Regions from separate parts of the Peribacillus sp. NPDC101481 genome, predicted to be linked through region 1. Evidence: riboswitches for the same ligand, from Rfam matches in the RefSeq annotation. Region 1 holds a riboswitch; the other holds the start of a gene.

What was found. Region 1 has a riboswitch for preQ1 ahead of ACIROD_RS07400 (VUT family protein). Riboswitches for the same ligand answer to the same signal wherever they lie in the genome.
Positions count from the first base shown of each region.
Region 2: another riboswitch for preQ1. It lies ahead of ACIROD_RS23045 (QueT transporter family protein); the one in region 1 lies ahead of ACIROD_RS07400 (VUT family protein).

Region 1 covers NZ_JBIWNJ010000001.1:1,537,905-1,546,122, forward strand. The annotation lists gene ACIROD_RS07385 (alpha/beta hydrolase) at 1-635, opposite strand, end outside; gene ACIROD_RS07390 (PadR family transcriptional regulator) at 946-1,266, shown strand; gene ACIROD_RS07395 (hypothetical protein) at 1,664-1,813, opposite strand; gene ACIROD_RS07400 (VUT family protein) at 1,835-2,377, opposite strand; PreQ1 riboswitch class I at 2,428-2,470, opposite strand; gene ACIROD_RS07405 (SRPBCC family protein) at 2,720-3,202, shown strand; gene ACIROD_RS07410 (SRPBCC family protein) at 3,231-3,671, shown strand; gene ACIROD_RS07415 (HD domain-containing protein) at 3,808-4,779, opposite strand; gene ACIROD_RS07420 (hypothetical protein) at 4,803-5,126, opposite strand; gene ACIROD_RS07425 (TetR/AcrR family transcriptional regulator) at 5,357-5,926, shown strand; gene ACIROD_RS07430 (DUF4260 domain-containing protein) at 5,977-6,324, shown strand; gene queE (7-carboxy-7-deazaguanine synthase QueE) at 6,377-7,105, opposite strand; gene queD (6-carboxytetrahydropterin synthase QueD) at 7,098-7,568, opposite strand; gene queC (7-cyano-7-deazaguanine synthase QueC) at 7,568-8,218, opposite strand, start outside.
Region 2 covers NZ_JBIWNJ010000004.1:276,830-300,008, forward strand. The annotation lists gene ACIROD_RS22940 (DUF445 domain-containing protein) at 1-317, shown strand, start outside; gene ACIROD_RS22945 (hypothetical protein) at 453-836, opposite strand; gene ACIROD_RS22950 (hypothetical protein) at 861-1,136, opposite strand; gene ACIROD_RS22955 (hypothetical protein) at 1,470-1,673, opposite strand; gene ACIROD_RS22960 (ADP-ribosylglycohydrolase family protein) at 1,784-2,806, opposite strand; gene ACIROD_RS22965 (hypothetical protein) at 3,151-3,390, opposite strand; gene ACIROD_RS22970 (hypothetical protein) at 3,539-3,973, opposite strand; gene ACIROD_RS22975 (Imm3 family immunity protein) at 4,150-4,506, opposite strand; gene ACIROD_RS22980 (deaminase domain-containing protein) at 4,535-5,080, opposite strand; gene ACIROD_RS22985 (hypothetical protein) at 5,764-6,228, opposite strand; gene ACIROD_RS22990 (ribonuclease YeeF family protein) at 6,231-8,195, opposite strand; gene ACIROD_RS22995 (YwqI/YxiC family protein) at 8,192-8,479, opposite strand; gene ACIROD_RS23000 (YwqH-like family protein) at 8,479-8,904, opposite strand; gene ACIROD_RS23005 (M28 family peptidase) at 9,137-10,540, opposite strand; gene ACIROD_RS23010 (iron-containing alcohol dehydrogenase) at 10,812-11,960, shown strand; gene ACIROD_RS23015 (ATP-binding protein) at 11,973-13,586, shown strand; gene ACIROD_RS23020 (sigma-54-dependent transcriptional regulator) at 13,591-15,021, shown strand; gene adhP (alcohol dehydrogenase AdhP) at 15,064-16,077, opposite strand; gene ACIROD_RS23030 (DUF3892 domain-containing protein) at 16,376-16,672, shown strand; gene ACIROD_RS23035 (hypothetical protein) at 16,754-17,566, opposite strand; gene ACIROD_RS23040 (YbaK/EbsC family protein) at 17,702-18,223, opposite strand; PreQ1 riboswitch class I at 18,391-18,435, shown strand; gene ACIROD_RS23045 (QueT transporter family protein) at 18,442-18,927, shown strand; gene ACIROD_RS23050 (TVP38/TMEM64 family protein) at 19,051-19,707, shown strand; gene ACIROD_RS23055 (PAS domain S-box protein) at 19,822-21,453, shown strand; gene ACIROD_RS23060 (cadherin-like beta sandwich domain-containing protein) at 21,505-22,998, opposite strand.

The sequences.
Region 1 (8,218 bases):
TTATGCTGCGTATCGACTTCATTGAAAATCGCTGTAGCACTCTCCGTATAGTCAGGATCATCCAAGCGCCCTTGTAAAACAAGCGTTGGTGATGTGATTAAATCTAAATTTTCACCTGTCTCATTTATAATATTCAGCACATCTTTAAGTTGAGGCATAGGCTCTTCTTCCAGCAGCTTCACTTCTGCAGCAATTTGGTCTGCATTTTTGCCCTCAAACTTCTTATAAGCCTGTGCATAATTGAGCAAGCGGTTCTTTTGTCGATCGATACTTTTCCCTTGCGTCGGAGCGCACATTGAAACTACGCCTTTTACAGGCAATTCAATTCCCACTTTTAATGAGAAAACTCCTCCTAAAGAAATTCCTACAACAGCAATTTCTTCATAGCCTTCTTCTTTAAGGAATTTATAGCCATTAACTACATCTTCCCACCATTCCTTTGGACCAGTCTTAACGAGTTCCTCACCAGATACTCCATGCCCTCTATAAAGAGGTCCGTGGCAAGTATAGTCAAGATCATTCAAGTATTTCCCTAATTTCTTCATATCTCCTGTACTTCCGGTAAACCCGTGAAGTAAAAGAACAGCTCTCTTTCCACCAATATATGTGAATGGCTCTGGTGCTTTCACTTTCATCTATCTAGGACCTTCTTTCTTTGCTCTTGTTGATAAATAGAATCTAAATGATTTTTGAAAAAAAATCAATTAATACCCCTTGAGTAGTGATTCTTCTATCCTATTCCGTATTTTCATTAAAACAATTAAATCATGTATATAGTATCCTTACCACACTCTTCACAACTCATCCGTTCCGAAGCACATTTTACTATGATTAAATTTATTTAGCAATCGTCATTTAACCATTTTTTTTTAGAAAAGTAAAATGCACCTTGTGATACGATGTACAACGTATTACACTTTAGAAATGAAAAGGAGGAGAATTTATTTGGATAAAGAATTAATGAAGGGAAGCATTGACCTCCTTTTGCTTTCACTTCTTTCACAAAAAAAGCTATACGGCTATGAAATCACGAAGATCTTGAAGGAAATGAGCATGGGCAAATATCAAATAAGTGAAGGCACCCTCTACTCCGCCCTGAAACGGTTAGAAAAAAAAGAATTCATAAAAGGCCATTGGAAAGAGTCCGAGTCAGGCCGCAGGAAATATTATCATGTCACCGAAAATGGACAAACCGAACTTGAACGGAAGCGAGAATGCTTTTTCTTCCTCGAAAAATTAGTTCGGAAAACCACAGAGCAATTCTAAACAAAATACAAAGCTTCCTAGCCCCAATAATGGAACGGTGCAGGAAGCTTTTTTTGATGTTTACTCGTGAATTCGTCCTGCACTCATAATTTCGCACTGTTTATTCGTGAATTACTCTTGAGTTCGCACTGTTTACTCGTGAATTTGCGCTGTTTACTCGTGAATTCGTACTGCACACTTAGTTCGCACTATTTAATCGTGAGTTTTTCACGTTTACTCGCGAGTTTGCGCTGTTTACTCGTGAGTTTCGCACTTTTACTCGTGAGTTTGGACTGTTTACTCGTGAATTTTGCACTTTTACTCGTGAATTCGTACTGCACACTTAGTTCGCACTATTTAATCGTGAGTTTTTCACGTTTACTCTTGAGTTACTCCGTTAACGCGCAAAAAAAAGGACCTAATTTGGTCCTTTTTTGTCAATTCCTTTATGCTTGCGATAATTGGCGCAGGAGAGCTTCATGCATTCCCCTTGAACATGGGGGCCATATTTTTCACGAAAGGCCTCGAGGCAATAGCATTTATCTTCTTCCTTTTTGGTTCCTTCCATCGAGTGCACCCCTCCTGGCATTTAACTGGCGACTACACGTTTCTCCAGTTCTACGTTGATTCGTCCCAACAGTACGGCACCAATTGACTGTATGATGGTTTTAACGATGATTTGCCCGATGACCGCAGCGGGTACTGCTTCCCATGGCAATATATTGGCACCCAGTGGACTTAGGCCAATCACGACAAATATCACCGAATCGAAAAATCCTCCAACGATCCCGCTGTAAAACACCCTCCAACTCATCGGAAGCTTTAAACGGGTATAAATTTCCGTGTCCGCCGTTTCTGCGACCACAAACGATAATGCGGAAGCAAATACAATCAGTAACGTATCCCCTAATAAAAATGATACACATGCAGATAAAATAAGTGCAGTGACGATACATATATAGGTCTTCGCGCGGCCGAATTTATTCTGGACCAGATCTCGGAAGATGAAGGTTCCCCCGATGAGCAATGTCCCCATCGGGATGATGAACATGCCAAAATGTAATGGCGCAAAAGCTGCTGTAACCACATTCGCCGTGATTATGGATACTAAATACAATAAAATTCTTAACATTTCTTAATTCTCCTTATACAGAAAAAACAGCACCCTAAGAAAGAGCACTGTTCTCCTTAGTTTTTTTGAGAGGGTAGCTAGAACCTCTTCCGCCCGGGCGGATTATCATTTTCCTCATTTATCGTAGCTTGAAAACGATTGGAAATCAAGAAGTTTCCATATGGCCCTTTTATGTTACGGAGAATCCGATATTAGCAATTCACTTCAAATCTTCTTCAATGCAATGACTTTGCCGATTTCTGTCGCAAAAAACTGCTTGACCGCCTGTATATGAAAGCCGAAAATCAATGATAGAGTCATTTACGATCTTGATACCTTATTTGGCGAGGAGGAAAAAGAATTATGAAAAAAACTACGTTTGTCTATCCTATTTATATCGCAACCACACCAGAGAAGCTTTGGGAAGCCTTGACGAGTGGTGAAGTCACGAAGAAATATCACTTTGGATTGCAAGTACAGTCTGACTGGCAAGAAGGGGCAGCCGTTAAATATTTGCTGGAAGATGGGCGGATTACTGATCATGGTAATGTACTTAAATGCGAGCCGTTGCACCTGCTCTCGTTTACATGGATCATGGCAGGAGACGAAACACCTCGCGAGCAGCCTACACGGGTCACTTTTGAATTACAGAAAATGGACGATTCGACTGTGAAGTTAATTCTTAGGCATGAGGAGCTTTTGAAGACAGATTTCGTATATGATGAAAATACCTATGAAGGCTTGAATAATGGATGGCCAGCCATTCTAAGTAACCTGAAGAGCTTGCTTGAAACTGGACGGACACTGCCGTCAATATCAGTAGATTGGGATAGTGGAAAAAAATAAAAACAAATCGAAAGAGAGTTGTTTTAGTATGGATACCCAAATAATCACGAAATTTAAGATAATCAAGCCAGCTAATGAAGTGTTTGAAGCCATAGTGAATCCTGAAAAAATCAGGAATTTCTGGTTCTCATCGAGTTCGGAAAGATGGGAACAAGGCAGGACACTTACATTGAGATACAACGAATACGATGCTGAAGTGGTCATTAATGTAATGGAAGTTGAGGAAAATAGGAAAATCGTGTTTGCGTGGGGCGGAAATGATCAAGAAACGATTGTTACCATTACACTAAAAGAGTTGGATAAAACGAGTACAATCATTGAAGTAAACGAATCAGGATTGAGTGAGGACGACCCTGAAATAATAAACAAAATGATCGGACAAAAAGAAGGTTGGGTTTATACATTAACCTGTTTAAAGGGTTATTTAGAAAATGGCGTTAATACTTTGAGAGCATCATTGGTTTTTTAATTATTAAAGGGTGCTGGTTCAGATGATAAGGCATCCGTTAAGCAAGCTCCTTCCTAATGTCGATTGTCTAAATCAACTAAGGGAGGAGACCTAGATGTTTCCGAGAAAAAACTTCCCGTATGGTTTGACACGAAATTCAATCGGAAATCACTTTTAGATACATGCCCTTTGAAGCTTTTTTGTAGGCTTCAATTCCCATTTTCTTGACTTTTTCCGATAAACTGGATGCTATTACCAATTGGGTTCCTTGAATAACTGAAGGATCTATCAGGCGCATTTTATTTTTCCGATGTATATCGTATTCCACTTGATCTTCTTTCAACTTTACGTTACCATGGATCCGTTTTAATAGGTTTTGAACTTCATGGTCTTCAGTGAAGCTTAACAAGCACATGACTTCTTCATCTGTACCGAGTAAGTCATCAAGGCTGATCAGTTTTTTTGCTAAAGCCACTTTTAAGGTCTTTGCCAAGATATCATAGCCATATATATTAAGTGGGTTCATGAAAAAATCAATAACTTCGCTGTAATACGTTTTCACAAACCATTCCGCCGATTCAATATTATCCAGATACATCCTTCCATTTATTATGATTACATGTTCTAGGAATTCTTTAATGGCTTCGATGGTGATATGTCCATATTGATACATATCCCGGAGAGTATAATCTACCCGATCGGCACATAACTCAGGTGCTGGCTGTTCAAGCAATTCCCATTTTGATTGAAAAATGACTTTACGATCATATCCATATTCCTTCAGTATAAATGGGATTTCGGATTCCATAATGACTTGTTCATATATTTTTTCATGATAATCTTCATCCTTACAATCCAGAACGAAATCAATTACATGTGAGAATGCAGTGTGGGATACGTCATGCAGCAAGCCCGCGATTTGTTCCTCCAATGAACCTCCAAGCGCTTTTATTAAAAGCATCACACCAATTGAATGGTCAAATCGTGTGACATCCCACTTCTCATTAACTAAATAACTTGCCCCGCCTTGATGTATCCCCTTCAATCTTTGGACCGGTTTACTTACTATCAGCCCTTCCAGAACTCCCTCTACAATGTGTTCCCCATAGATACTATCCGAAACTATCAATAACTGCCGCCTCCACCATTAGTTTACTCATTACAGACAGGTGATTTCACTGATTTTTTTCTGCAAAAATTTTTTTCTCCCTTTTGATTTTGCTCATATTGCTTTTTTACCAAATTTTCCAATTCCTCTTCATCATTCAAATCGACATCACTCGGATTGTCCTCATCAACTCCATCTATGATCACCATTTCATTTATTATTACCTGTTCTCGTGGATACACTTCAAAAATGTCTTCTACAGGAATTGTTTTATCTTTATACGGTTTATTGAATAAAAAAAAGCCGTCAAGACTATGAAAATTGATGCCAAAATACCGAATTTCTTTTTCATTTATCCATCCCCTCAAATCTCCAATAATATCCTTATAATACCATATAAGGGTATTAAAGTTAAAAATAAAAACGCTGCAATGTCCTGAATGCTCCCCTTTGCAACACTGGTGGAATTCCGCTTCAGTAAATGGTAAAGTTTATCTTTAAAAACAGGAATTTATTATTCAATCTAATATTTGACATTTGGAAATCAGTGAGCTATCATCCTAATTAACCAGTGGTCAATTAATAAGGAGGTGACAAGATGTCGCCAAGGAAATCGGCAGGTAAAGAATTATCCAGGGACATGGTGTTGAATGAAGCTAGAAACCTTTTTGCAACGTTAGGGTATTCTAATGTCTCCATGAGGCAATTGGCTAAATCATTGGATTGCAGCCATGGAGCCATTTATTATCATTTTAAAAATAAGGCGGAAATATTTTATAGTTTGGTAAAAACGGATTTCTCCGTTTTAAATAATTTAATCGATGATATCATCATGTCGGAAAAGGATTCTTCTGTAAAAATGGAAAAGATTTTATTGTGCTTCTTGGAGTTCGGTCTAACCCAACAAAATCATTATTCCATCATGTTTTTATCGAAGGAAAAAGAAATTCAGCAGTTACTTCAATTTGATTCTAATAAAACATATGAAAAGCTCATCCAGTCCCTGACGGACCTAACGGACAACAAATTGAATCCTGCATCCATATGGTCGATTTTTCTTTCTCTTCACGGATTCATAACTTTTTATATTAATTCTGAGCTAACTTATCAAGATGTAAAAGGCTTAGCTTATTTTCATGTAAAAAATATCATCAGGAACATCATATAATTTTTTGAATATTATTGACCATAGGTCAATTAAACATTGGAGGTTTTAATATGGTAAAGAAATACCTTCATATTGAAGGACTCATGGTCCTTTTAGCGGTGATTTACATCTATTCGTTATATGAATTCAGCTGGTGGATTTTCCTTCTATTGATTTTATCGCCTGATGTTTCCATGCTGGCCTACCTGATCAATGATCGGATTGGAGCAAGGGTTTATAACTTATTTCATACTTATACTCTGTCCATCTTCATGATTTTGCTAGCCATTTTTCTAAAGTCTGATGCATTGATGCTGATTGGTTTAATTTGGACTGCGCATATTGGAATGGATCGCTTATTTGGATATGGCCTTAAATACACATCATCCTTCAAAGCTACACACATTCAAAGGTTGTAATAGCTTAAAAGGCAGTGTGATTACGCATCACACTGCCTCCGCTTTCTTTTCTTTATACGCCCCGCTTGTTACCCCATATATAGGTATGCAGCTGGGGCAGGACTTTCACATCATTCAATTCATCATCTGTTATCACTTTATCAATTAACTCTTCGTACTTCTTCAATAGGCCGCTGATCAATTGACGATCATCCGCCGTCCTGCTGTCGTCATTGCCGACCTGCAGATAAAAAGGAATTTCCGGGTAACGCCCATGTACATGTTTGGCATATTGATAATCTTCCTCGTTAAATACGACGATTTTCAATGAGACATGGTTGTCAGGATTTCGATTGGCAAGGTTCGAGATGATTTTGTCGAGCACCGTAAAGTCGGTGTTCATTCCAGAGCTCGGCGGCTTAGGTGAAATAGTCAGTTCATCAATATCGAGAAACCAATCCTGCCATCGGCTCCCTTGGGTTTCGACACCTATTTTCATTTTATTTTCATGTAAGATCGCTATCAAGCCGTTTAGGTTTTTCAACAGAGCCGGGTTTCCTCCTGATATCGTAACGAAGGAAAAAGCGGAACCCCCAATACGCTTCAGCTCATCCCATATTTCTTCGGCAGTCATCTGGACGGTATCTTCCTTACCGGAGCCATCCCATGTAAATGCGGAATCACACCAGGCACACGAATAATCGCAACCGGCCGTCCGAACGAACATGGTTTTTTGGCCAATGACCATTCCCTCCCCTTGGATGGTCGGCCCAAATATTTCCATAACCGGGAGTTTACTCACTTTCCATCCACTCCCGTCTGGCTTCGGCATAGCTTGTCGGCGTTTCGTACAGTCGAACAAATTCGACTCTAGCACCTTCATATTCTTTTAATGAAAGGTATTCGGCCATTTTTTCATAAATCCAGACAACCATATTTTCAGCTGTTGTATTCATGAGCGGCAGGGTTTCATTCAAATAACGGTGATCCAGGTGGATTTCAATTTCATTTTTCCATATATCCTTGATGTCCCCAAAATCTATCATCAACCCGCGTGAATCTGTATACCCGCTTAATCCGAAAATGACCTTATACGTGTGGCCATGCAGGTTCTTGCATTTTCCTTCATAATCATGCAGATGGTGTGCCGCATCAAAGGTGAATTCCTTACTCACGAGAACCCTCTTGTTTGTATACTTCAATTGGCTGCGCTGAATATCTTCATCTATTTTTTGGAGTTTATCAACTATCGTAAAACCGTACATCATGAAAGCACCTTCCGTCTGCTTACATAGTCATCCAGTCCTTTTTTCCGCAGATTACATGCCGGACAATCTCCACAGCCGTCGGAGATGATTCCGTTATAGCAAGTCAGGGTCTTTTCGCGCACAAAATCGAACGCGCCTAGCTGATCCGCTAGCTCCCATGTTTCCTCTTTATTAAGCCACATTAGCGGCGTATCAATGACGAATGACTGGTCCATCGACAAGTTCAAGGTCACATTCAATGATTTAATGAATACATCGCGGCAGTCCGGATATCCGCTGAAATCCGTTTCACAAACACCGGTGACAATATGTTTAGCGCCAATCTGACTCGCCAGCACTCCGGCAAACGAAAGGAACAGCAAATTCCTCCCTGGTACGAACGTCGACGGCAATTCCCCTTCTTCTCCGTCCGCCACCGCAATATCACTTCTCGTCAGCGCATTTGGTGCCAGTTGGTTCAGCAGCGACATGTCAAGGATATGATGGTTTATGCCCAATTCCTTGGCAATGTTTTGAGCGCATTCGATTTCCAAGCTATGCCGCTGGTTATAATCGAACGTCACCGCTTCCACTTCCTCAAATCTCTCCATCGCCCAGAACAGGCACGTCGTACTGTCCTGACCTCCGCTAAACACAACCACTGCCTT
Region 2 (23,179 bases), on a different contig from region 1:
TTGTCGAAGATGAACATTTCATGGATGCTTATCTGACTCCAATGATTCATCACGTACTGGACAACATAAAAGAAAATAGCACGCACATCGATAATTGGATACAGAAACAAATTACTGTTCTAATTGAAAATAATCATACGCAGATCGGCAATCTTGTACAAGAAAATTTAGATAAGCTAGACAACGAAACGCTGATTGATATGATGGAAAACGGTGTAGGAAAAGATTTACAATGGATTCGTGTGAACGGAGCGGTCTGTGGTTTTATTATAGGGATTATCCTAACAGGCGTACAGGCTCTGCTTAGGCTATTATAATTCAGGCACCTTCGGGCGATTTGGTAACGGCAGTATCTGTCGCTTTTCAAATCAACTGGGGCTGATTCGTTGCCTTTAGATTGATACCCCTCATAAAAAAAGGCCCTTATCCTTAAGGGCTTTTTAACGGGGTAACTAATCTAATGTATAGGGTTTCCTCTCCTCGATTATCTCCACTTCATCCCATTCCACAGATTTGGAGTACATATATTTATCTGTACGTTCAAACCCCATCTTTTTGGCAAGTTCAGTGTTTGTTGTATCCAACAATACTTTTCCGGTTTTTCTTTCTTCAGATGCTGGAAACAACTCCCCCTTATATATTGCCTTTGAATTTATCTTAAATAAATCTACCTCTTCTACAGAAACATTTTTTATATAGATATTTTCATCTAAATGTTTGAAACCTTGAGATAGATCAGCATGTTTATGACTTATTAACCTTATAGACTTATCTTCCAGTAGATTAAAACTATACTCGCTACCTTTATGTATTGCATACTTTCCTTTTCTTATCATAGGTTCCTCCATTTTCAAACTTTATCAAGCATTGAATAATTCTCTATTTATTTTTTCAGCTTTATGTAATTCTCCTAATAACGGATTTAGATAGTCATTATAACTATCCATATAAGCCCTTACGCCGCCTATAATATTTAATTCTCTTATATCTTCATTATTTTCCATTACATCCAATGCGTCCTTATATCTTTTATATATAAGTTGTAACACGCCCCTTGTAATTTCATTATAATAATCATTTTCAAGATTATTTATCACAACTTTTATTTGATCGATTAACTGCTTTTTCTTATCCATTAATTTCATCTTCCTATCTACTCGCCTACAAAGGAGACCTTTAACAAAACAGTGCCAAAGCTCATTAGGGGGATAGTACAATAAATATAATCGCGTTTGAAATGAAGAAATTAATCTAATGAATAAGGTTTCCTCTCCTCGATTATCTCAACTTCATCCCGTTCCAAAGATTTAGAGTACATATACTTATCTGTCCGGTCAAATCCCATCCTTTTAGCAAGTTCAGTGTTTGTTGTATCCAACAATACTTTTCCGGTTTTTCTTTCTTGTGATGCTGGAAACACCTCTCCCTTATATACAGCATAGGGATTTATAGAATATAATTCTTTAACTTCATTTACACCTACTATTTTCGTGTAAATATTTTTTTATAATAAGTAAGCCATTGTCCATTTCATTTTTATCATTACTAATTAATTCAATAGCTTCCACTAAATCAGATTCTATGAATCTATACTCTTTACCATTATAGATCGTATACTCACCTTTTCTTAGCATTTTCCCACTCACTCCATTATTTAATTTCCCATCCCCCAATTCAAACTGCTTGCTTTCCGTTTAACATCGCATAAACTGGACTCTGGACATAAAAAAACTCCTATAAAGTTATTTTATAGGAGTTTTTTTGTTTATATTGGGGATTTACATCAATCCCCATACTCTTCTTTAATTGCTTTATCTGCACAAAAACTATGGAATTGCTCGATTAATTTATCAATATCTTCTTTTCTGGTGATTTTCTCAAGCCATTCTTTAGGAATGTCGTCCATTTTATAGTACATACCTGCCAATGTTCCCGTAATGGCACCTACTGTATCCGTATCATCCCCTAGATTCACTGCTTTTAAAACGGCATCGCTAAACGAATCTGAATTTCCTAAGCACCAAATGGCTGCTTCCAACGTATGAACGACATAACCATCTGACTGAATTTCTTCTTGTGGTAATGAAAAGAAATCTTCCTCAAAAATTCTTGAATAGGATTGCAGCTCTTTTTGGTATATATGATCTTTTTCGAAATTCTCATCAAAAAGTTCTTTTATCTCCCTTTTTGAAACTTCAGGAGAATTATTATAAAAAAGTCTAAGTAAAAACTCGACATAAATAATAGAACCTACCACAGAACGCGGATGAGAATGTGTAACTTCAGTATATTTTTTAATGGTTTGGATTTTTTCAATGAAATTAAAGTTATTAAAAAGGATAAATGCTACTGGAGCGATCCTCATCAACGCCCCATTCCCATTATCAAACATGGCGTTTCCGCCACATTCTGGCGCTGGCGTTCCATTTTTAAACTTGATTACGGCTTCACTGGTCGTTCTTCCAATATCAAACATTTCATGATGTGGTGTCCAATAGCCATATTCCATATATTGAACGAATTTTTGCATTAGCTCCGCTGAATCGCTTTCTTCAATTAAGTTTTCAATTAAACATAAAGTTAATGAAGTATCGTCCGACCAAGTGCCTGGCGGCTGATTATACGTTCCATATCCCGTTATATCATTAATAGCAAAAGTCCCTCTTTTTTTAAATTCAACTGGAACACCAAGCAAGTCTCCAACAATACCGCCATACAGACTTGGTAACATTCTTTTTTTTAGATTAAATCTCAAAAAACTTTTACTATCGTCTTCCCATCTGTCTACCATTCTTCTGCCTGTCATTCATTACACCTACTTTTTGTTTAAGTACCATTTCTCAGTACCCTTGCTTAACAAATGCCCTATTGATTGATTAAATTCATACTTTGTTTTTATGTATGCTAACACCTATACTACAACCACTATAATATCTTTCCATTTAAATACAAGAGCAAAATCAGTTCGTATTTCCAAATTACCTGCTTACCATCATAGTCCTCATACAATTATTTAAAACTGCCCATTTCATAAAAAAACTCGAATGGCTTTAGCCACTCAAGGTTATTTTATTCTAGAGAAATACGGATTTCTTTTTCGTTAATCTGAATATGCTAGGATAAAATTAATATACGTTATCGCCAATAATTCTACATACCTATTTTCCCCATCGTTATCATATATAAAAATTTAAAAATTGGATCCTCATTACCCTTTTCGATAATTGAAAAATTTTGTCTTTCATCCACATCATACAAAATCCAATTTCCATCTTCAAAGTAACAACCTGTTGAAAATGGTACATTAGTTTTTCTTCCAATAACAATATTAAATTCTTGCAAATCTATACGTAACTCTTTTATCTTATTTTCATATTCATTTCGTGTCATTTTACCAACCTCCTTTAATTAAGTAATATCCCTGATATCCTCCAGGGCTTTCACTTTAATTGGAGTATTATTTCAATTCATTAAAAAACCTTGAATGGCTTTGGCCACTCAAGGTTTTATTCTATTCTAGCAAGATTGGTTTCCTGTGTCATTTTTTATAACTGATCCAGATCTCTACTTGTCCACTTTTCTTATCTTCAAATGAAGTGACTTCTCCCCAAGTTCTATTATAAATTAATGAGTCTCCTTTTTTAATATCTGGTTTACCTAATATCTCTTCTACCCATTTATCATGTATCTCTTTCTTTTTTTTAGCTTTATAATTAGCCCAATTATTGAAAGTATTTTTCAAATTTTCATCAGCATTGTCGAGTTCAATACGAGAAACTTTATCATTTTGAAAGTTAACCACAGCCCAAAAATAAATTCCATTTAACATAATTGCGTCCTTAAAAACAAACATATTATTCGATATATCGCTTGATAATAGTTCATTTTGAAAATTTATACAAAAATCCTGTTTATTTGTATTTCCATTAAGTATTTTTCCTTTCACTAAAATATCACCTGTTAATCCATTCAAATTAAAAACCTCATTTTCATTTAATTGAATTCATTATTTTACTATATTCTTCAAAGGAGATTTCAGAATTTTATGGTTTTTCTATCATTGCACACAATACTCCATGATGTTTCAATCACCATGAGCTTTTTACTTTTATATAACCCGCTAATGTAATCAATCCTTTATAAATATCGCTATTCTGCTGAGGAATTATAATCAACCTCTGCATTTCTTAGTCCTTCTAATACTTTTTTTATTCGTTTCGATAAGTCTTGTATTTCTTCTAATGTTAAGTCAGCTTCTGCTTCTTGTGGGGTAAACATGCTTAACCTCTTTGTTATACCTTCAATGCGCCCAACAAATACTTTTTCATGGCCGATTGCTATTTCTCCAATAGCAGTATCAACAATAAAATCTTCTATCTTGCCTAATCTATCAAATTCATCAGCTAGTTTTGCTATAGCATACCTATATCCCCTATCTTCATCTAACAACTCTTCATATGTCTCCTGAATTGCATCAAATAATTCATTATATTCCCAATCTTTCATTAGTTTTCTCCTCCAATAAAAATTAAGTTTAAGAAATAATTCTATTACCATTGTTGTGTATGACTTCTAATTCAATATTTTTATATTTAGCAGCAAACTCTGCTATGACTTTATTACAACTGTCACAAGTATCCAATTCTGTAAATAACTTAATTTTCCCATTAGTTTGTGTATTCTCTCCAAGCCTAGAAGCAATGTCATTTAGTATTTTATACTCCGTATCTGTATTCCTTAAGTAACTCTCTCCCTCTTTACCAACTGCTTCTGTAGCTTTAAACATTGGATTTTCAGGTTGTAAAGAAATATCAGGCACCTTATCCTCAAGACTTCCTTTGAGTTCATTTATGCTACTTTGAGCATAAAATTCAGATTTACTTATCCCACTGACATCCACTTCTGCAACAGCAAAATTACCAGATTTCTTATACCTACTTGTTAAATTCCCTCTTAGCTCTTTCACTCTATCAATTATATGTGTTTCTGCTACTGAATCTATTTGTCTAGTTGGATACACTTTACCCGTACCCTTAGGAACACTCTCCCCTGAAACACCCTCTACTTTTCTATCCTTCACAGTGAATTTCTGATAGGCTTCCTTAATTGTCTATTTTCCCATTACAATTTGGGGAAGGTTTGGTCCTCCAGCGAGTGAAACTTGTTCCACAATTATTCGTTTAGGTATTTCTTTTTTACCTAGTTCGTCACCTATATTTTTTAACGTGGTTTTTCCTGATCTCGCGATGTCTGTTATTGTAGCTTGAACCTTCTGTACCTGCTTTTGCGCAAATTCCTTGCTGTAAGGGACGAACTTTGTTCCACTAGCTACTTTTTTCTAAGCCACCTTGCCTTAAGTAAATCTATATGATTTTAAGTCCTCACGGCCTATTATCTGTGGAGCCAAATATGGCGTAAGATGATACATATTCATATCAACAATGAAAAGACCTTAACTTTTGGGTTAAGGTCATATAAAAGAAAAACAAGTTGCACCTTATTCGGTAAGCTCTCTTAGCCGATTAAACTGCACATCCAGCCATGTAAAATGTCATCTCGCCCAGTTCCCGTTCTTTTTTCGTTATCATTGCATTTTAAAAAAACTCCATGATGGTTTTACCTTCATGGAGTCTCTATTTTATAAGTATCATTTTTCTTTTTGTCTAACTCAATATTTTATTTATCTTTAGTTCACTTGCCTTATGTGTTACTGATAAATGACAACCTTTTGTATATCTAACTTCGGCACTGGAGAGTGCCCCGTTATCTTTCCTCTTTGCACAAATGAATGTACTGACCAAAATCAGGAAATACGTCCCAGTTTCTTTCAAGGGTATCGCTAATTTCGCGTTCCTCGACTGAACCGGTTGTAAAGTCTCTCTTTTCCATTGCTATATAGCCATCTTCTCGGAAGCCCAAAATCAAGCTACTTACTTCCTTATCAGTTTCATCATCATATTCCCAATACATTGCTGTTCTTAAAAAAATCTTTCCATCATTCATAACTTCAAAGTCATAATTTAGATACTTACGAGTGAAACCATCATAAAAACTTACCGAAACCCATTCATTTGTTACATTTACAATATATTGAGGTTTTTCATCTTCAGTTAATACCGCCGTATATGGTTCATGTTTTTGATGGCATGTGTATGCAGTACGTTCATCAAGAATGTTCCAAGGCTTTTTTTTGATATCTGACCACTCGTCACAATAATAAACTTTCATAGTCAATTATACACCTTCCCATTAATATCCTTAATAATAATTCTGTTTTTTGTTGCTTCATCAAGAATTGTTTGCGGAATTAGTTTATTTTGAACTGGCACTTCTAATATTAATTCACCTTTAAGTCGCCCTCCTTTGAGAGCGTTTGGATTAAAAGAGCCATTTGATATTTTAGAGCCTGAAGGATATTTTTTTGTAATTTCATTTAAGTAACTCTTAGCTGTCTTTTCCTGCACTTCACTAAGTTGAGTGAATTTTCTCGATACTATTTCCTTATTGGGTGCATATGAATCAACTACGTACTTTTTGCCGCCTACTTCTTTCGCTTCCAACTCTACCTCATTATAAGGGTAACGAGGACGATTTTCCTTATTAAAATTATTACCTGCTTCCCATCGCTCTTTAAGCCAATCCGGCACAGTTTTCTTTTTAGGTGTAACTTCATCCGTACCCTTAGGAATACTCTCCCTTGAAACACCCTCTACTTTGCTATCCTTCACAGTAAATTTCTGATAGGCTTCCTTAATTGTCTGCTTTTCCATTACAACTTGGGGAAGGCTTGGTCCTCCTGCGAGGGAAACTTGTTCCACACTTATACGTTTAGGAATTTCTTTTTTACCCAGTTCTTCACCTATATTTTTTAACGTGGTTTTTCCGGATCTCGCTATATCTGTTATTGTAGCTTGAACCTTCTGTACCTGCTTTTGCGCAAATTCCTTGCTGTAAGGGACGAACTTTGTACCACTTGATATTTTATCTGCGACCTTCGCAGCACCTGCCACACCGCCGATTCCGAGTGCCATCAACAGCCCGTTCTGGCGCTGTTCCTCGGTCAGTTGGTTGCCGAACATGTCTTTGCCTGTGGCCGCTTCGCCGAGGCCGTTGGCTGCGAGGAGTCCGTATATCCCGTATTCGGTTTTCTGGAGGAGGCTAAAGCCTTTTGTCGTTTTATAGGCATCGAGCGCGTGGTTCGCTGCGTTGAGTCCTTTGGCCGTTTTGTAGATGGCGCTGCCGCCTTTAATGGCCCGGCCGGCCCAGCCAACGACGGGGATGAAACCAGCTGCTGCCATGGCGCCGGCGGCGATTCGTTCGGCATCGGACAGCTTGCGGCCCGTTACTGGATCGACTCCGGTCGAGGCCCTGATAGAATCATAATACCCCGTAAATTCCCCTGTAAAGGTTTTTGTCGTATCCCAGGCCTTTTCGTACCATGGGCGGTTTTCGAGTTCTTCCATTTCCTGTTCGATTTTCCGGGCTTCGGCTTGCTGCTTTTTGAAGGTTTGATAGTCTTTCATCTGACCGGCGACTTCATCCTTCACTTGATAGACGTCACTGCTCTTGAATGCCGATTGATCGAACGTCATCGGCGAAACGTTGCCGCCCTGTTTGGTGGCATCAAGCAAGGCACGGAAGAGGCCAACGGCCACGTTTTCCTGTCCAACGGACACATCATATTCCTCGACCAATTGCCGGTCGACATTCTCGACCTTTGTCACGGTATCATCCAGTCTATGTCCGGCCAGCGTGATTTTTTCATTAAAGTCCTTTTGATCGAACATATCAAGAGGCAGGATATCGTCAATGCTGTTCAGGATTCTTTGGAGATCGTTCGCTTGCTCATCGACAAGCGATTTCGCTTGGTTGATGCCGTTTGACACTTCGCCGTCTAAAAAGGGAACCTCGACCACCGTATTTCCGGAGAGGTCCGCCTCTTCCAGGGTGGCCGGTATGCCTTCCAAAAAACTGATTTGGGTCGTGAATAGTTCCATCCAGGCGTCCGCCACTTCGATTTGTGCTTCATAGAAGCTTTTGATGGCGGCAGCACCGGCTCCCTGAAACTCGTTATCCAGGCCGACGATGCCCTGAAATTCCTTTTTCAGGGCTGTGACTTCCTTCTTTAGTTCTTCATATTGCTTGGCGCGCGACTTGGTTGCGGCCGTCAATGTCTCGGCTTCATATATCTTCATCGCTGATACCCATGTGAAGACGTATGGGCGATGGCTTCATCCTGTTCTTTTAATAAGTCAATGTTGGCACGGGTATCTTCCACATTTTTCTGGACAATTTTGATATATTGCTCGAAGACCTTCTCCAGGTTCGTTTCGCGGTCGATCCATTTCGAGGTGAATTCCAATTTATTATTGCCAAGCACGCCTGCCGGCAAATTTCCAAGCGTGACTGTACCAAGTGCCGTCTTCACCTGATCGACTTGCTTCGTTACGGCAGGATGATTCAGTTTGATTGTCGTCATTAAAACAACCACCCTTTTAAATATGATATTTTGCTTTCCAATTGATCTATGACGGCTTCTCCTTTGCCTAAAAGAACATCCGCTTCATGTGCTATCGTACCTGCTGCACTCAGAGCCTTTTTCTCTATATTAAGTATCATGATTTTACCGTCGATTTTCTCTTGATAGTCGTCATAATCATCATGAATGATCGTTGACATTGCCTTGTATGCATCAATACGGGCATCTTGAAAGTCTTCTGCACGGTTTCCCGTCCAGCTTTTTGCCAAGTCCGGATTTTTAATTTTAGCGATTTCCCCAAGACAAGCATTCTGTTCTACTTTGATTTGACTTTTTGCATGCTCCAAACGGTTGATTTTTTCATTCACATCGGACATTTTACTGGAAAGGGCTGAGTGTATTTCACTCAATGAATTTGCATACACTTAAAAAATCACCTCAAACATACTATTCTCATTATGTAGACTGTCATATTTTTCATAATTTTTATTATAAGGATTATAGTCTTAGAGTTAAATAGGGATAAATAAGCTATTTATGCTAGGTGTTTAGGGAATTCATCCCACACGCACAAATTCCAGATTAGACTCCCCCCCGTTTTTCCATTTTTAAACATAAAAAGAGAGTGCAGGCTGCACCCTCTAAATATTTACAGCATTATTTGAATTCCTTTTCGTCAAATAAATGCGGAACTTTCACCTTTTTCCCTTTTTTATGATTGAGATCAGGTTTTCTAGCTTCGATTTTAGCTTGGTCATATACAGCGGTACCGACAATTTCAGCAACATCCTGAAGCTTTTCTTTTGAGATTTTATCAATGGTATCATCAGGAGTATGATACCAAGGCTCTGATGGACTGTGGATGAATAAAGCAGCGGGTATCCCAGCCTCAGCAAAGGATACATGGTCACTTCTCCCGCCTTGTCCATATGGAGTCGGCTCACCATTCAATCTTGTACTTGATGCCTGGGCCAGCTCGGTTACAAGGTTCATTTCTCCATCATTAGTCAAAATGACCAAATCTCCGGCATCCTTGCTTCCCACCATATCGAGATTGAAGTTGGCAATGATCCGCTTGATATCATCATCAGGGAGATTGCTCACATAATGCTGTGAACCCAGCAATCCATTTTCCTCTGCCCCAAAGGTGACGAAGCGAATTTCGGTATCTGTAGGAAGATTCTTCAGAACACGGGCAAGTTCAAGGGTGACGGATGTTCCTGATGCATCATCATTCGCTCCGGGTGCACCTGCGACGGAATCATGATGGCCAGTAATATAAATGATATCGTTCTTTTTTGCTTTAATGTTCTTTGTTGCTTTTTTCGTTGCCACTACATTATAAGAGGTTTTTTCTCCGGAATAGGCTCCTTCAATTTTTAATGATGCTGTCAATTTGACTTCAGCATTCAGTTTTTCCAGAAGGGCTTCTCCATCCTTTTTGGTGATCGTGACGGATGGAATATACTTGTCATTAGCCCCTCCGAGTGTCCCATTTAATTCCCCATCGGCATTATTGAACAGGATGACACCCGCTGCCCCTTTTTCCGCTGCATTCAATACTTTCTCTGCAAAAGTGAGGCTGCCTCTTTGTATAAGGGCAATCTTCCCTGCAACATCGGTTTCCTCAAGCTCTTCTTTCGTTCCTAAACCGGCATATACCACTTCACCTGATAGGTCCCCATTAACTGAATAGGTTAAATGGTTCGCTTGGATTTCGCCATCAAATCCGGCAACGGACAGCTCGACCAGATTTGGGTCTGTATAAGATAAAAAATTGAACTCTTCAATATCGGCTTTATAGCCATAAGATTGAAATTGCTTTTTGATGAATTGGACGGCTTTATACTCAGAATCCGTACCGGCCACCCGAGGTGTTTGTGAGAGGTATTCAATATTCTTGTAGATTTTATCGGCATCGATTCTTTTAATGACTTGCTTGTCCGTGGATGGCGCTGATAGCACCGGCGATGAATGTGGCGCTGCTAAAGCGGTGGTTGTCCCGGCTGTCCCGAGTGTAAATGCTGCGATTAATGTTACCGACAGAAATTGTTTTTTCATAGATTGCCTCCCAGTTTAATAGATTCCTCCATAATTTTACAATATATAGAAAATACTAACTAGGTAGGTTTATCCCTATTCATGCATGTCTAAAGTACCGAATTTACAAATCCAAGAAATCAACAGGAGGTTTGACCCGTGCCAAAAGTTATCTATCATTCGATATTTTGTCATATTATATAAAAATACCTGTAATCCAAACAGGATTTTCGCTCTTTTTCGGGAAAATAATACAGAAGAGATAGAATTTCTACAGGGAGAAGGCGCAAAGATGTCGATAACTAAATTCGTGATGCCGGAAGTGATTTTTGGAAAAGGTTCGATTGAACAAGCTGGCGAGGCCTGCTTGCGGCTGGGTGCCAAAAAGGCTCTGATAGTAAGTGACTCCGGGGTGGCCAATGCTGGCTGGTTAGATAAAGTCATTGAATCCTGCCAAGATGCAGGCCTTGCTTTTGCTACCTTCATTGAAATGACGACCAATCCGAAGGACAGGGAGATCGAGGCCGGCTGTTTGGCATTTAAAGAACAAGAATGTGATGCCATCATCGGGTTGGGTGGAGGCAGTGCTTTGGATGTCGCCAAAGGGGTTGCCCTTTTAGTAACGAATGGCGGCATCATCAGTGATTATGAAGGGGTTGATAAAGTCCACTCTCCCCTCCCGCCCATGGTGATGATCATGACCACTGCAGGATCGGGTTCGGAAGTATCCCAGTTTTCGGTGATCGTCGATTCATTCCGCGAGAAAAAAATGACGATCATTTCAAAATCACTCGTCCCCGATATTGCAATAGTCGACCCTGGTACCTTAACCACTTTGGGACCGGATTTGACCGCAGCTACGGGAATGGATGTTTTAACCCACGCCATTGAATCCTATGTTTCAATCGCTGCGACACCTTTGACAGATGTACAAGCTAAAAACGCGCTTTTCATCGTTTCCCGCCACTTACGCCCCTCTGTTGCATCCAGGCATAATGAGGAAGCAAAAAGAGCGATGGCGATGGCGAGCCTGCAGGCTGGACTGGCTTTTTCCAATGCCATTTTGGGAGCTGCCCATGCCATTTCACATGCTATAGGCGGCAAGTATCTCCTTCCGCATGGTGAAATCAATGCTATACTCCTTCCTCATGTCATGGATTTCAATCGAATTGCCTCACCAAGGCGATTCAGCGAGATTGCCGACATCATGGGCATCGATACACGGGCATTGACCGAGCAGCAAGCAGGAATGGCAGCCATTAGCTTCGTAAGGGAATTATCCCAGGATATAGGGGCTCCCAAGAGTTTAAGTGATGTCGGCATTACGCAAGAAATGATAGATCCCATAGGGATGACCGCTCTTGAGGATGCCTGCATGATCACAAATCCTCGTGATATGTCATTAGAACAGATAAATCAGCTGCTTCTTACAGCCCTATAAGAGGTGAAAAGCATGAACAAACTTGAAATGATAGATTTAATGACAGGCGTTAAATCTTCAAAGAAAACGTATTACACGGAACTTAAGAAAACCGTGGATCAGCTGAAGAAGAAGAATATGCAGCTTGAAATCATGAATGACATCACTAAAAATATGAATATGGACATCGACATCCAAGAGATTCTCCGAAATGTTATTGCAAAACTTAAGCAGCTCATTACCTTCGATGACAGTCATTTTGTCATATTGTATGAGGAAGAACCTGCCCTGCTTCACATCTGCCCTAATGGTCACTGCGAACTTGAAATGGATCCCAAAAACTTGTTACACCCTTTTCAGGATTTCTCATCCGCCTTGATGGACAAACAGCCGATTCAGGTGGAAGTTAAACGGTTACCGGAATTTCCAGAAAAGGAACGTCTATTATCCCTTGAAATCGAATCACTTCTATTAGTCCCTTTATACGGAAAAAGTAAAAAAATCGGAATTTGGACTTTCGGCAGGAAGAAAAAGAAAACATGGCATGATGATGAACTCGAATTTCTTGAGCAACTATCCAATCAGCTCGCGTTAACTTTGGAGAATGCCCAGCTTTATAAGGAAGTTCTTCATTCCAAACAGGAATGGGAGGATACATTCAAGGCAGTTGAAGATATGATCATCGTCTTTGATCACAAAGGAACGGTCTATCAATCCAATGATTCAGCCAGGGACTTTTCCGACCTGCTTGCTTTAATTGAAAAATCCCAATCTCTGATTCAAGATACCTTTACATGTAATAAGCCAGGGTCTCAGGAAATTCTCCTTCAGCATGATACCATCTTGGAAATGCATGCCTACCCAATTCAAAATAAGGAGCATCAAGTATATGGGGTCATTGCTTATTATAAAAACGTCACCGAAAGAAGACAGATGGAAGTCCAGCTATTGCATGCCGGGAAACTTGGGGCGATTGGTGAAATGGCAGCTGGGGTTGCCCATGAATTGAATAGCCCATTAACGGCCATTCTTGGTAACTCGCAAATTTTATTACGGAAAACCCCAAAGGACAATCCGGATTATATGCTTTTGGACGATATCAAGATTTGCGGAGACCGATGCAGGCAAATAGTGAAAAGCCTGCTTACCTTTTCAAGGCAGGACGAGTATAGATTCCACTATTATTCTATTAATGAAGCCATTAACCAAGTCCTGAACCTTTTGAAGTTCCAACTTGGGAAGAAGCAAATCTCCCTCCATCTTACCCTTCAGGAAGACCTTCCTTTCATAAAGGGCAGCCAGCCGCAGATAGAACAGATCATCATCAACTTGCTATTGAATGCCAAGGACGCATTAGATGAGTCCGTCCAAACGGAAAAATCAATTGCGATCACTACCTATACAGAAAACAAGTTCATGGTGGTTCAGGTGACTGATAACGGAACGGGGATTGAAAAAGAACGCCTGCCCTTCATATTCCATCCCTTTCATACGACTAAAGACCGTGAAAAAGGTACAGGTTTGGGGCTGTCTGTAAGCCTTGGCATCGCCAAAGACCATGGCGGAATGATCGACGTTTTGAGCACACCAGGACAAGGAAGCACTTTTTTCCTGAGGCTTCCCTTACAAGGAGAGGAAAGGGGATGATAAGGTGGTTCATTTACTTGTGGTAGACGATGAGAAAGAGGTTGGGACTTTTCTATCCCGCCTTTTTACGATGAAAGGTTACCTCGTACAAGTTGTGAGTAGCGGCAAGGAGTTTCATGAGATCGATTGGAATCAGCAGCGTTTTGATGTCGCAATGATAGATTTGAAGCTTCCGGATTGTGATGGACTTTCCCTCCTGCAGCATCTAAAACAACTGCAGCCGCGTTGCAAGGTACTGATCATGACCGGATACAGCACCGTCAAGACCGCTGTTGATGCAATGAAGCTCGGCGCGAGTGATTACATGGAAAAACCCTTCGTGGATATTGAAGTACTGGAAAGGCAGATTGACAACCTATTAAATGAAAATGAAGCTTTGAATCAGCATTTCATTCATAAGCTAGCCGTGGATTCAGGACTCATTGTCGGTGAAAGTCCTTTAATGAAGAATTTGATTGAAACGGCTTTCAAGGTGGCCCAAAAATCCGTCAATGTATTAATTGAAGGAGAAACTGGAAGCGGTAAAGAAGTGCTTTCCCGCTTCATCCACATTGCCAGCCCCCGGAACCATGAACCTTTTATCGGCATCAATTGCGGAGCGATCTCGGAATCCCTGCTTGAAAGCGAATTATTCGGTCATGAAAAGGGCGCTTTCACCGGAGCGACCCAGCTGCGAAAGGGTTTTTTCGAAATTGCAGGGAACGGGACGCTTTTCCTTGATGAAATTGCGGATGCGAGTCCCGCCATTCAAGTCAAATTGCTTCGGGTTTTGGAAACGCGGGAATTCATGCGGGTTGGCAGCAGTGGAACATTACGGACGAACGCCCGGTTAGTGGCAGCCTCCAATGAAAACCTGCAGCAGGCCGTGGACAAGAATAAATTTCGGGAAGACCTATTTTACCGACTGAACGTCGTGACTCTGGATATCCCGCCATTAAGGGACCGAAAAGAGGATATTCCCTTGCTTGTCCGTCACTTGATTGAGAGAAATGGTCATGGAGATATTTCTTTTTCCAATGAAGCCATTGAAAAATTACAGCAATACAACTGGCCAGGCAACATACGCGAACTTTCTAATGTGGTCATGCGCACGCTAACTCTTGCAGACAATAAGTCGGTAATAACCGCCAATGATATCTCTCTATCCAACAGCCAGATCACCACTGACAAAAATGTGTCCCTTAATGAGATTCAGTCAACAGAAAACCTTCTTGAAGAGTGGCGAAAAAGACTGGTGGCCGATTTTAATGAGAAGGATGAACTGATGCTTGAAGAAATCCTTACGGAAATCAAACAGCTTCAATCGACAATTGGAAAGGAGCTCGTCATGCAGGCACTGCAAAAAACCTACGGCAACCGGAATGAAGCTGCCAAACGCTTGCAAATATCCATAAGGAAATTGCGCTATATATTAAATGAGAAGAGCCAGACATAATAAAAAGGAGGTTGCCCCGTTCCAGGGCTTCCTCCTCTGTTACTATTCTAGCGTCAATACGATGCGTCCGTTGATTTCTCCCTTTTCCATCATTGAAAACACGTCATTGATTTCATCAAGCTTTCTTGTTTCAATATTCGTTCTGACTTTACCCTCAGCCGCAAATTGAACAGCTTCCTGTAGATCTTTTCTCGTCCCGACGATGGACCCTTTTACAGTTACCCCATTTAACACTGTATCAAAAATCGGGATTGGAAGTTCATCATTCGGCAATCCGACTACGACAAGTGTGCCTCCCCTCTTGACAGAACTGTAAGCCTGTTCGAATGCTTTTTTCGTAACCGCTACAGAAATCGATGCCTGCACACCGCCAACTTTATCCTTTATGGCCTGTACAGGATCTGTCTTAAGCCCATTAACCGTGTAATCCGCCCCCAGTTCCGTTGCCAGATCAAGCTTATCATCTTGAATATCGACAGCAATCACATTAAAGCCCATCGCTTTCGCGTATTGCAGGGCAACATGTCCCAATCCACCAATTCCATAAACCGCTACCCAATCACCAGGTTTTGCTTCTGATACCTTAAGCGCTTTATACGTCGTTACACCTGCACAGAAAATCGGTGATACCTCCGCAAAGTCAAGCCCTTCAGGAACCTTCACCACATATTTGGCAGGTGCTTTACAATATTCCGCATACCCGCCGTCCACGGAATAGCCTGCATTCAATTGATCCAAGCAAAGCGTTTCCCTGCCGGTCAGACAATATTCACAATCGCCACAGGCTGAATAAAGCCAAGGGATCCCAACACGGTCACCCACTTTCAAGGAAGTTACGCCTTCTGCCACCTTTTCTATAATGCCCACACCCTCATGTCCGGGGATAAGCGGAAGCTTGGGTTTTACCGGCCAATCACCATGTACCGCATGTAGATCGGTATGACACACGCCACAGGCTTTAATTTTCACTAATATCTCACCATACTCCAATTTCGGAATGGGTACTTCTTTAACCTCAAGTTTTTGGTTAAATTCATTGACGACCGCCGCTTTCATTGTCTTGACCGGTTGTTTTGCATTTACAGTGCTTGCCCCTTGTTTTACATTCATGATTCATATTCCTCCTTAATTCAGTGGATATTATTTCTTGCTACTACTTAAATTTGCACTACTGCACTACTTAAAATAGATGCAAGTGCCATGCCACTGCAAAAAGGCCAATAAGACAGCAATCACAAAAAAAAGTGCCGAAAAATCGGCCCATTTGGACGAAATAACGGCTCAAGTTGGACGAAATCCGGTTTGTATATTGCAGAAAAAATGGCTCACCCTATAAATAGGAGGTGTCTAAAACATGGACCAATTTGAAAAAGCCTATGAATCATATAAACAGCAGGGAACACCGCAAGCAAACCAACCTGATTCAGCAGGAAAAGAAGAAATCATCGCCGTAAGGAAAAATGAAGAGGACAATATTATCGCCATCAAGACGAACTCCGGCCGCGAACTCGACTACCCCACAGCCCTTGCGGAAGCAAAGGCGGGCAACCTGGCCAATGTTGACGTCTTTCATAAATATGGACGTGACATATTGCGGAGTGAGCCCGATGGGATAAAGGAAAATAACCTGGATCAACTGCCGGAGTTTTGAAATTTCGGGGAGACTGCCTGATATGGGCAGTTTTTTTCTGTCTGGATGAGCTAAAAAAGAACCAGCATGATTAGCCGGATCTTATTTTTCGTAAGGATAGGATTCAGAGATTTCGAGCAGTCGGCCGCAGGACTCGACAACCTCGATGATTTCCATCCATGACATGTCCAGACCCAGTTCATTAGCATGGGAAATCTTATCCCGTAATTTCCGGATGGCATTCGCATCCTTCTTCCCTTTACTTTTCGAAGGGATTTGGAAGAAGTGCCTCAATTCTTTATCTTTATGTATAATATCGAATTTATCACTGATTTGCAGGCACTCTATTATATTGATATCCTCATTTTTATCGATTCTCCTTCTATATAATTCGGTTGCCTTTTCTAAACGGTCTTCGCTGATCATTGGATACCAGCTGCCATCGCCGAATCTATCCAGGATGATATCGCTCATCCTCATTTCCAATAAGGTAATATATCCGAATATCAGCATCCTGATCGGAGGCTTTTGAAGGTCGGCATGGGTAATCAACATTTTAATTGAATTATTCTCCAATACGAACACCCTTGTTTTATTCTTGAAAATATGGAGAAGCTGGATCAAAGGGGTTGAGTCCGAAACCATTTCCCTTGGTGAAAAGTTTCTCATAAATTCAGAAATACTTCCTTCACCTAGTTCTTCCCTTTCGATATACCCGATGATTTCCCCTTGATCTTGGACAGCCAATATATCAAAATTCTTTTTTTCCAATGCCTTCTGAATATCCAGCGCCAGATCATTTTTATGGCAAAACTCAAGCTCCTGGGCAATGCTCTTAACCGTTATATTTTCTTCATAAAGAGTTTTAAGACTAAGATAGCTGCTATTGCTTTTTCTTTCGCTTCCATTTAACATCTTTCAACCTCCGCTCAGGAACACTTTCTGCCCGCTTTCCGCTTTAATCATGGAAATGCATGCGGCCCCCACAAATAAAGTCCACTGCAGTGGACTCAATCCCAATCATGTGAATCTAATTTTTTGTTACATTAATCAAATGACATCAACTGCATTGCCTACCGCCGTTTCCTCATTGTCCTTTTCTTCCCAACCTTTACAAACATCCACCCACTCCTTCGCACCTGAATATTCAAACAATTCAGCGAGTGTAAGTTCTATTGCAGAGTTCGCACTGCCGCAAGCCGGGAACAATGACTCGAAGCGCTTCATCGATACATCAAGAAAAACAGCTAAATCGTTTGCCAGACCAAACGGGCAAACGCCTCCGATTGCATGGCCGGTCTGTGCAAGCACTTCTTCAGGCGAAAGCATTCGTGCCTTGAAGCCGAATGTCTGACGAAATTTCTTATTATCCACTTTGGCGTCCCCTGCGGCAACTACCAAAATCGCGTGTTCACCTTCCCCTTTAAAGGAAAGAGTCTTAGCAATCCGAGCTGGGATAACACCGATGGTTTCCGCTGCCTCAATCACCGTAGCACTCGATGTTTCGAACTCCTTTACGTCGCCTTCCCGATTCCATTGTTTAAAATGGCTTTTGACACTCTCGATTGACATTTTATATTCACTCCTTTGACGTACATATTGAAATAATATCATCCTTCATTGCAATAAATCAAAATCCTATTGTCTACTTCTACTGGGGAAACTAATAAATTAAAACCATTCTTTACAAATTGACGAAACAAGCGTACATGGGATACTATTAATAATCGGGTAAACGCCTAAACGTGGTTCGTAACCATCCCACGATAAAAAACTAGGGAGAGAGTAAAATGAATGTTCGTACACTCGTGATAAACGGGTTATTGGCTGCCTTGTATGTGGCGGTCTCATTGGTGTTTAAACCAATAGCTTTTGAGATGTTCCAATTCCGTGTACCGGAAATGTTGAATCATCTGATTATATTCAATAAAAAGTATATCTACGGTATCGTTGGCGGGGTCTTCATATCGAATCTGCTCTTTTCGCCGATGGTGCCATATGATTTGATTTTTGGGGTGGGGCAATCCCTGCTCGCCTTATTGCTTGTCATTTATATTTCTCGTTTCATAAAAGGCATTAAAGGACGGATGATCGCCACGATTATCTTTTTCACGTTCACAATGTTTTTAATTGCAATTGAACTGAACCTTGCCTTTGGCTTGCCATTCTGGCTAAGCTGGATGACTACAGCTGTCGGTGAGTTCGTCGTCCTCCTGATCGGAGCGCCAATCATTTATGGAATGAACAAAAGAATTCAGTTTGAAAAGTGGCTTTAAAAGGAATCTTCGCGCCGTTAGGCCACTATAATGGAAAAGAGCTGTCTGCATGATGCGGCAGCTCTTTTTTTTCACCAATGAACTCGAAAATGATAAACTATTAGTAAGAATGGTGGTGGCCCTTTGAAAAAAGTCCTGACCATATTAGGTCTACTTGTAATCGCAATATTTATATACTCTAATGCTGAGCTGTTCACTTTGGTTTGGAAAAGTGACCTGGATTCTGTTATTGGTATATTGAAGGAAAACCTTCTGCTTACATTTATTGTGACATTCGTATTGATGTTTGTACAAAATTCTTTTACAATCATCCCCTTAATTTTGCTCCTGACTATCAATGTCACGATATTCGGATTCATATATGGCTATCTATGGAGTTGGTTTACAAGTGTTGTTGCCTCAGGATTCATTTTTTATGCAGCAAGAAACTGGTTTCAGGAGCTTCTCTTAAAGAAGATTGGTGAAAAATGGCAGGAAACCGTTGTGGAGCATGGCTTCATGTACGTTTTTACAGGAAGGATTTTCCCGCTTATCCCAACAAGCTTAATTAACTTGGCAGCTGGAGTCAGCACTGTCACGTTCAAGGATTTTTTATTAGCGACGGCGCTTGGCAACCTTATATACTTTTTCTTCCTATCGCTGATTCCCTATGGACTGCTATCTGTTGAAATGAACCAATATACGCTAGCTGCACTCGCACTCCTCTTCTTACTATTTTTCATTATCTATAAGCGTGCAAAAAAGAAAAAGAAACTTACCTTCTTCAGAAAAAACAGGTGACCACATTGGCCCCTGTTTTTTTATTTAGGATTCTGCATATATTTTTTTTCGATAGTTTGTTAAAATGTGTATGTAATTTTACCTTTGAAATGTCTAAAATCAGGGAGAATCTCCATGTCCAAACGCTCCATCTTAGCAATATATATCCTATCCGGGATTCTTACATTAGTCGTATTCGACTATTTTTTAACTACAAATATCCAAAACAAGGAAGTCTTCGTTCAACTGCAAAGAGTGGAAGGCTTTGTTTTCCTTTTATCAATAGGCTTGGTCTTATATCTTTATTTAGCTAAAAGGGAAGAATTCAAACGATTAAAAGAGGCGGAACAACGTCGGCGTACACTCATCAATTCGATGGTTGATTTCGTTAACTTCAAGGATGGTGATGGCCGATGGCTTGAATCCAATACCTTCGGGCTGCAATTATTTCAATTGGAGCATGTAAATTATAAAGGAAAAAGAGACAGTGAGCTCGCCGAATACTCCGAATTTTATAAAGAGTCGTTGATCTACTGTGAAGTTTCCGATGAAGAAACGTGGGTAAAAGGGGAAATCACACGGTGTGAGGAAATCATCCCACTTCCCGATGGCAATCACAAGACCTTTGATACGATCAAAGTTCCCCTGTTCAATGAGGATGGTTCACGAAAAGGCTTAGTCGTCATTGGCAGGGATATTTCTGAAAGGGTTGTCGCGGAGAATCAATTATTCGAAAGTGAACAACGCTATAAGTCATTGTTTGAACACAACCCATATCCGATGCTGATGCTTGATTTAAACGGAATGATCACGACGGTGAATCCTAGATTTGAAACGGTAACAGGCTTTCAACAGGAAGAAATACATGGAGCCTCATTCATTAATTTGAACTTCTCAGCAGAAGACGCGGAATTGATCCGTACATCTTGCCAATATGTCATGGAAAACCATAAGGGAATCAAAAAAGGTAAAGATATAGAATTCCTGACGAAGTACGGGAATTCCATCTTACTTTCTTGTACGTTTGTCCCGATGATGGTTGGCGAGGATTTAGTCGGAATCATTACTTATGCTAAAGAGGTCACTCAAATCCGGGAAACCGAAGCCCGCTTAAGAAGAACCGAAAAATTATCGATAGTCGGCGAACTTGCCGCAAGTGTGGCCCACGAGGTACGAAACCCGTTGACTTCTTTAAAAGGTTTCGTCCAGCTGCTTAAAAAGAGCGACCATCCCTATGAACAATACTACACAATCATGTTAAGTGAGTTGGACCGAATCAATCTTATTGTAAGTGAGTTACTCGTTCTGGCGAAACCACAGGAACTTCCATTCAGCAAACATCAAATCATCGACCTGATGAATGATGTCAAAACCTTGTTGAAACCAGAGGCGGACTCGTACCCCACCCAAATATCAATATCTGTTAAAAACGAAATACCGCTTCTTTTATGTGAGGGAAACCAATTAAAACAAGTTTTCATAAACATGCTCAAAAATTCAATGGAGGCATCCGCAGATCACATTTGGATTGATTTCGAACGCATGGATAATAACCTTTCCATCACCATCAAAGATAATGGAAGCGGAATTGAAAAAAACCGGATAAAGCATCTCGGAGAACCTTTCTATTCTTCTAAAGAAAAAGGAACCGGATTAGGACTGACAGTCAGTTGCCGAATCATCGAAGCGCATCGGGGAAAGGTCCGCTTTAACAGCGAACTAAACTATGGAACCGAGATCCAAATCATTTTGCCCATAAAATTTTGAATCCGAGGACAAGCCTAAACCTTGTCCTTTTTTGCAGGATTCAGAACGATTCTATTTAAACAGGGAGGTGAAGAAATCCTTTATATTCCCAAAGAATGACACAGTCTCGACAGGCTGTATCACATTAACCTGGCCTTCTGTATCTTTCGATGTATCGCTCACATTCTTGCCAGCCATACTCATTTGTGCAGCCTCAACTTCCTCTGCCTCTTTTGTTTTGACATCATCCACGGTTTCTTCCTCATCCATCTCCACATCCATATCCTTTTCGAAAACAAGGACGTAAGTACGGCGCTCCCCATCCTTCGAAACGGTAACGGATATGGCCGTCTTCGCTTTATCCTTGATCTTCACTTGTTTACTGCTCTCACCGTCATATTCAATCGTTGCTCCGCTGGCATTTGTCACTGCATCCATTTCGACTGAAGAAATATCATTATCGACCTCGATATGATAGGTATGCTCATTAGATACAAAAGTTTTGTTCCATACTCCAGTTGATACTGTCAGATTGTTTAACACTGGTGCATTATTGCCTTCCTCGCCTAAAGAATCTGCTGACGCTGCCTTCTCTATAGAATCCGTTTTCAGTTTTTGTGTTGAATTACTTTCAATTTGCTGTGCTTTCGGCACTTGGCTGACACCACTGCTTAGTTTTAGATTATTGGAGGATTCCTCTGATGTTAAAGGTGATTTATTCCCATTATCCGAGGATTCTGTTGATGTTAAAGATGATTTATTCCCATTATCCGAGGAAGGTTGAGCATTACTTGTTTCTGTGGATGGCTCCTTTTGAACTTCACTCTCTTTAGGAGCATCTTTCGATTCGGTTACCTTGGCTGCAGCCCGTGTAATCGTTAGCGTATAGGTTTTTTCATCTCCATTTTCTGCTGTAACGATAATCTTCACCGTTGTCTTACCGACTGGAAGTGTGACCTTTACACCGGCACTGGTAGCATCCTTTCCATTCACCTTTACAATTGCGGTACTGTCACTCAATGTTGGAGTTACCATAACGGACTGGACTTCATTTTCAACTGAAGCATTATAAGCTGTCACTTTAGAATCGAATGTTAATGAGCCTTTTGATAATCCAATCGATGTTAAAAGGTTATCATCACTTTCAAGTTTTTCGACCTTGAGAGTATACGCAACCGTTTCATTTTCCCCATCGCTGACGGTGATTTTAAACGTGTTCATGCCAGTTTGAAGAGTTAAATCCTTCACTTTACCATCTGTCATTTTTACACCATTCACGTATATGGCTGCATTCTCGTTAGGACTTGCTGCAAGCAATGTGATCTTTTCCACATCATTCCCCACTGCCGAACTATAATCGTGTACATCTTCCGAAAATTTTTGATCCAGTTCTATCCCTTCTATTTCTAGCTTTGAAAGACTATTTACCGTTTGTGCCTCTTCCTGAATGACAGACGCGCCTTCCGCAGCCCATGCCTCGGGCATATAAGTGGATGTTCCCATCCCTACAAGAGAACCAACCAAGATCACCTTCACGCTTTTTTCTTTTAACCCCTTCTTTAGCAAAGCCTATCCCTCCTATAATTCCTGCAAACATGATAGGGCCAGGTTACCAAAGGAACCTTAATTATTTCTTAATGGATTTTTTCGGAGGATACCTATTGATTCTTTGGTGCAAAGCGGAATCCCCAACCAATACTATGGTTATAATGGATGGAGGGAGGCAGGTCATCTAACCATATTGTTA